Regions from separate parts of the Undibacterium sp. FW305-107 genome, predicted to be linked through region 2. Evidence: predicted binding sites of a transcription regulator. Region 2 holds the regulator's gene; the other holds the start of a gene.
What was found. The regulator sigma-54, encoded in region 2, starts transcription at its own class of promoters, with help from an activator protein. The targets are predictions, from matches to a motif close to TGGCANGNAANCTGCTTT.

Region 1 (3,178 bases), 130 kb from region 2:
TGTAAAGCCGCGTTGCAACTTTTGAGGTATAGTTTTCATGAGAAACTCCTAAAAAAAAATTAACATGAGGTACTACAACGAAAAAATATGCAGAATTTATGCCAGCAATGACTTGAAATAACAGCAAAAATAAAATTGCTGAATGGTTTCTTCAGTTCAGGATTGGTAAACAGCTGGCGATGCTGCTAATTAGCGACATCTGTTTGATAATGCTAATCACTTTTTTATTGAAATGCAAGAATCAACCAGCTTAGAACGCTGGGCGCAGCACTTGTCCCTTGCTCACAGAGGAAAACTGCCATCGTTGCTACGGTGACTTCGCAGTAACTCAAACTCGTTGCGCTATGAAAAATGGCCTGGTAAAAAATTCTACCAGGCATTGAAGGCATTACTTAATTAACGCCAATATCGTTGGCATACTGAAAAGAGACCTTAGCGTTACAAGCTAATGGTCGTCTCAATTCGATCAGTGTAAGCAGTGCGACTATTTAAATATAATTTCACATCCATTCATAAAAAAAGCCCGGAGGTCACTTCGCTCCGGGCTTTTTTAAAAATCACTGATGTGATTATGGGCAACCGCCTTGACCACTTTTCAGACCGCGAACTGGATCGCAAATTGTGCTGGATGTTGTCCACAGCATATTTGCCTGACCGGACAATGTAGATGGTGTCAGTATGGCACCCAGGGCTACGCCAGCACTGGTTGTAGCACCCGTTGCAGCTTGAGTGATAACGCCAGTACCAGCAGTGATAACAGGAGCAGCTGTTGTCAGGAATTTGGAAGTAACTACAGTAGGGATAGCATTAGAGCCCATTGTTGTGCAGCCAGTCCATGTACCTGTGGTTTGGAAGCAAATAGCCATTGCAGATTTCAGGCTGTCCAGCTCTGCAATCGCACCAGCCGCACGCGTACGGGATGTGTAATCAGAATACTGGGGAATAGCGATCGCAGCCAAGATACCGATAATTGCAACAACAATCATCAATTCGATCAATGTGAAGCCGCGTTGCAACTTTTGGGGCATAGCTTTCATGAACAACTCCTATAAAAAAATAACATGGGATCCTAAAGCAAAAAAAATGCAAGATCTATGCCAGTAGTGATTTAACAAAAACAAAAATAACTGCTGAACGGCATTCTTTATTTCAGAAGTGGTCAACAGTCGGCGATACTGCCAATCAAGAGCATCATTTTTTTGATGCAATCGGCATCTTGTTGACCTACAAAATTCAACCAACTTTGAGCGCCTGACACATCACTTTCCCTGCTCGCAGAGAAAACTACTGCCATCTCTCAATTTTATTACCCTATGGGAAATGGCTGGATAGAAAATTCCACCAGACATTGAAGGCATTACCTTAATGAACGGCTATATCGTTGGCATACTGAAAAGAGGCCTTAGCGTTACAAGCTAGTGGTCGTCTCAATTCGATCGATGTAAGCAGCACGACCATTTAAATATAATTTCACATCCATTCATAAACAAAAAAGCCCGGCAAACCGGGCTTTTTTGAAATCACTGATGTGATTATGGGCAACCGCCTTGACCGCTTTTCAGACCACGAACTGGATCGCAGATTGTGCTGGATGTTGTCCACAGCATATTTGCCTGACCAGACAATGTAGATGGTGTCAATACTGCACCCAGGGCTACGCCAGCACTGGTTGTAGCGCCAGTTGCAGCTTGAGTGATAACGCCAGTACCAGCAGTGATAGCAGGAGCAGCTGTTGTCAGGAACTTGGAAGTAACTACAGTAGGGATAGCATTAGAGCCCATTGTTGTACAGTTAGTCCATGCACCTTCGTTTTGGAAGCAGATAGACATGGCAGATTTCAAGCTGTCCAACTCTGCAATCGCGCCAGCAGCACGAGTACGGGATGTGTAATCAGAATACTGAGGGATTGCGATCGCAGCCAAGATACCGATAATTGCAACAACAATCATCAATTCGATCAGTGTAAAGCCGCGTTGCAGCTGTTTAGGGATAGCTTTCATTATGAACTCCAGGAAAAAGTTGAAATCAGGAACTACGCTTCACATGTAGCAATCACCGTGCCAGTTTTTGTTTACTGGGCAACTACGCATTTTCTTATGCGGAAATCGTAAGTTTCATGAATCATCGGACAAGAAGTGACGAAATGCGTCAATAGTTGACATTTTATCCATGCTAATATTTGTCAATGTTTGTGTCAGATCACAAAGACGACTGACAAGTCTGTCAGTCATGTAAAAAATTGTTTCAAGACTTGATACAAATTTGAAAAGAATATTTCTTGGCGCCAGAACTACGTTGCACACGTGTGCACGCAAATGCACTTGGACAGGGCTGACAATAATTACTGCTCAGAAAATAGTAGCGCGGAAAATCAGGTCGTGAGACTTGAGCTATCCCTGCCGCATAAACGCTGGCAGGGATCAGGGATATAGCATCTGATTAATAGAAAATCACGGCCATTTTTGTCCCTGCCAGCTCTATCATGTCTGCATGCTTGAGGGTGTGTGGTTTGTCCTTGATGGACTGGGTATTGACTGTGGCCGATGCACTGCCTTCTACCTGGGCGATGACATAGTCCTTGCCCTGCTGGGTAATAGCAATAACCTGGGTGCCAGGGCTGCCTATTGTTGTAACAGCCTTGATCAGGTTGAGTTCCTTACCTGAATTAGGGCCGGTCATGACCTTGATCTTGGCCCTGGGCTTATCGACAGAAGCCGGTTGCACCTGGCCTGGCTCAGGTACAAAAGTCTGCTTGCCTGACTCTTCTACCTGAAACCGCAGTTTGTATTTACCGATGTCGATGACATCATCATGCTGCAACAGGTGTTTTTTGACAGGCTGTGCATTCACCATGGTGCCGTTAGTGCTACCAAGATCAAGTACAAAAGAACCATTGGAAGAGGTATCTATCGCGGCATGCTGACCGCTGACCGTCAGGTGATCGATGACAATATCATTACTAGGGCGCCGACCTACCGTGAGGCGTGATTTACTGATAGTGATTTCTTGCTGAACCAAACCATTAAAGGTGACGATAATTTTCGCCATAAATCTCTCATCAATTCATAACCCCCGACCTACCGGGTAAATGTTCTTTGCAGCCAGGACTTGTTTTCTTCGTTGACCAGGCGGAACAGGACAACTGAAATATTATCCAGCCCCCCCCTGTCCTTGGCAC
Region 2 (3,178 bases):
TGGTTGACTATGCAGGGTAGGGGATGAAGCTGCTATTTTAACTTTGTCAGGCTTGGTCGTCACGGGGTGTCTATGCTTATGAGGAAATAGCGTAAGGACTGCATGCTCGTTGCTGTTGGGTTTGACTTTGGGTTTGACTTTGGGTTTGATGTTGCTGTTGTTTTTGACGTTAGCAGTTCCCATGTGTCGACGCCGTTTGTGCTGTACAGAAAATGGATTAAGAAGGACCGCTGTTTGAGCGAAGCGAGTTTCGGGCCTTCCCATTTTTTGTACAGCACAAACGGGAACCCCCCCTTCAGGGGGCGACGACGCCTGGGTCGCCTTTCTTTGAATACGTTCTTTGGCGACGCAAAGAAAGTATTTCGGCTGCCGGGCCGAGACCCGGCTTGTATCCACGGAGGGTAAACGTTTTAGTCAAAGTGCCACTTGCAACAAGAGCCACGGCATATAACGAACGCCGCTGGATTCCAGCTAAAAGCACGCTGGAATGACGGTTATTATGTGTACGGATTGTCGCAGAGTAATTCAGCGAATGATGATGTAAATTATCAACATCAAAACCATTCGCCCAACAAAAAGGACGCTTTCTAGCGTCCTTGTTTTGGATGTCCACAACCCTGTTCGGGTAAGGACTGGGGTCTTATGAAGCCGATGCCGGATCAGGTATGTGCTTGATGGCGTCGTGCTGATGGTCTTGCATTTTATCTTTATGCTTGATGACCTGGCGATCCAGTTTGTCTACCAGTGCATCAATGGCCGCATACAGATCATGCGCCAGACTTTCAACGTGGATATCTTTACCGCTGATATGCAAATTAATGTCGGCTTTGTGTCGTTTTTCCTTTTCCCGGAGCTTGTCCACCGTCAGGATGACGGCGATATCAATGACCTGGTCGAAATGCCGCCTGATACGTTCTAGTTTGGTATGTACATATTCACGAATTGCAGGAGTTACTTCGACGTGGTGTCCACTGATGGTGAGATTCATACTGTGCTCCTATAGTGATGTTACTTGCTGTAACGATAAGCTCCTGGCATTTATTTGCCTTGAGCTAAATCATATATAGCAATTCAAACCGTGATTACAAGGACTGCTTACAAAGATTTACGCAAACTCACTGGGGGGATTTTGAGGGCTTCACGGTATTTGGCAACTGTCCGTCGGGCAATTACCATGCCCTGTTCACCCAGCATGTCTGCAATTTTGCTATCAGAGAGTGGGCTTTTCTGGTCTTCTGCTCCTATCAGCTGCTTGATGAGTGCACGTATCGCGGTGGAAGATGCTTCACCCCCTGTTTCCGTCGCGACATGGCTGCCGAAAAAGTACTTCAACTCAAACATGCCATGTGGGGTCAACATGTATTTTTGGGTTGTTACACGTGAGATAGTGCTCTCGTGTAATCCTAGTGTATCAGCAATTTCGCGCAAAACAAGGGGGCGCATGGCAACAGCACCGTGCGTGAAAAAATTGCGTTGCCTTTCGACTATCGCTTGTGCAACGCGCAATATGGTCTCGAAGCGTTGCCGCATATTCTTGATGAGCCAGCGTGCTTCCTGTAGTTGCGCACCCATGCCTGCCTCGCCGCGATTTTGCTTCATGATGTTGGCATACATACTGCTTACCCGCAGCCTGGGCATGACATCCTGATTCAGCATGACTTGCCAGCCGTTACCGGATTTTCTGACGATGACGTCTGGTACAACATAGTCAGATTCATCGGCAGCAAAAGCGATGCCGGGTCTGGGTTTGCACATACGGATGACCGTTTGTGCATCGCGCAAATCTTCGTCATCACAGTCGAGTATTTTCTTGAGTTTTGTGAAATCTCTTTGCGCAAATAAACTCAGTTGCGTTTCAACAATTTGCAACGCCAGCCTGCGCGTGACAAAAGCAATCTTGGGCAAGCGCCTGATTTGCAGTGCCAGGCATTCTGAAGGGCTGCGCGCACCAACACCGGCAGGGTCAAAGCTCTGCAGCATGTTCAGGGCAAAAGCCAGTTCTTCTGGTTCTACGAACAATTCCAGTGGCAAACTGGCATGTATTTCATCCAAGGTTTCAGTCAGGTAACCGTTGCTGTCAAGCGCATCTATCATCAGCTCGACCAGGGCTCGGTCACGCGGCTCGCGCAGGTTCAGGCGCATCTGTTCCAGCAGGTGTTCACGCAGGGTGACATGGGCTGCGCCCAGTTGTGGGCGGCCATCTTCATCATCGCCAGACTTGCTGCCATGCTGCACGTCATCAAAACCCCAGTCTTCTTCACTGGAGGTGGTGCTGTCATTGCTGATGACGGTTTCAGCATCAGCCGCCGCAGGTTCTGCAGACTTGTCGCTGTCGTCTCTTGCTGCGGGTGCTTCCATGCCAGCATCGGCAGAGGTGCTGCTGGTATTGATGGCACCGTCTGCCAGCAGGCGCACGGCGTGATCGAGCGGATCATCGACGCGTTCCAGCATGGGGTTATCGGTCAGCAGCGTCTCCAGCTCCTGATGCAATTCCAAAGTCGATAACTGCAATAATCGTATTGATTGCTGCAATTGCGGCGTCAGGGCCAGATGTTGTGAGGTACGTAGTTGCAGGCTTTGTTTCATGATGATTCCCGTCACATCCGGAAGTGTTCTCCGAGATAAACGCGACGTACAGATTCATTTTGTATGATGTCGTCAGGCTTGCCACTGGCAAGTACCGCACCCTGGTTGATGATATAGGCGTGATCGCAGATGCCCAGGGTCTCGCGCACATTATGGTCGGTGATCAGCACACCGATGCCGCGTTCCTTGAGGAAGCGCACAATGCGTTGAATTTCGATGACGGCAATCGGGTCAACGCCGGCAAAGGGTTCATCCAGCAAGACAAAGCGTGGGTTGGTCGCCAGCGCGCGGGCAATTTCGACACGACGGCGTTCACCACCTGAGAGTGATAGTGCTTGGCTTTCACGTATCTTTTCTATCTGCAAATCTGCCAGCAGGGCATTGAGCCTTTGCTCAATTTTCTTGGCACCGAGATATTTGCCTTCACTGTCTTTTTGCAATTCGAGTACGGCGCGGATATTGTCTTCCACCGTCAGTTTACGGAATACCGAAGCTTCCTGGGGCAGGTAAGACAGACCCAGTACTGCACGCTCATGGATAGGCAGTTGCGAGATATTCACGTCATCAATCGTGATATCCCCGGCGTCGGAAG

Region 1: a site for sigma-54 is predicted at 2,046-2,063, ahead of AC3WQT_RS17650 (pilin). Genes of this name have one in related genera too.

Annotation. Positions count from the first base shown of each region.
Region 1 covers NZ_JBYTAV010000007.1:350,741-353,918, reverse strand. Annotated here, with positions in the region: gene AC3WQT_RS17660 (pilin) at 1-39, opposite strand, end outside; gene AC3WQT_RS17655 (pilin) at 570-1,037, opposite strand; gene AC3WQT_RS17650 (pilin) at 1,533-2,000, opposite strand; gene AC3WQT_RS17645 (FHA domain-containing protein) at 2,440-3,048, opposite strand; gene AC3WQT_RS17640 (Stp1/IreP family PP2C-type Ser/Thr phosphatase) at 3,078-3,178, opposite strand, start outside.
Region 2 covers NZ_JBYTAV010000007.1:219,710-222,887, forward strand. Annotated here, with positions in the region: gene hpf (ribosome hibernation-promoting factor, HPF/YfiA family) at 641-988, opposite strand; gene AC3WQT_RS17065 (RNA polymerase factor sigma-54) at 1,096-2,586, opposite strand; gene lptB (LPS export ABC transporter ATP-binding protein) at 2,598-3,178, opposite strand, start outside.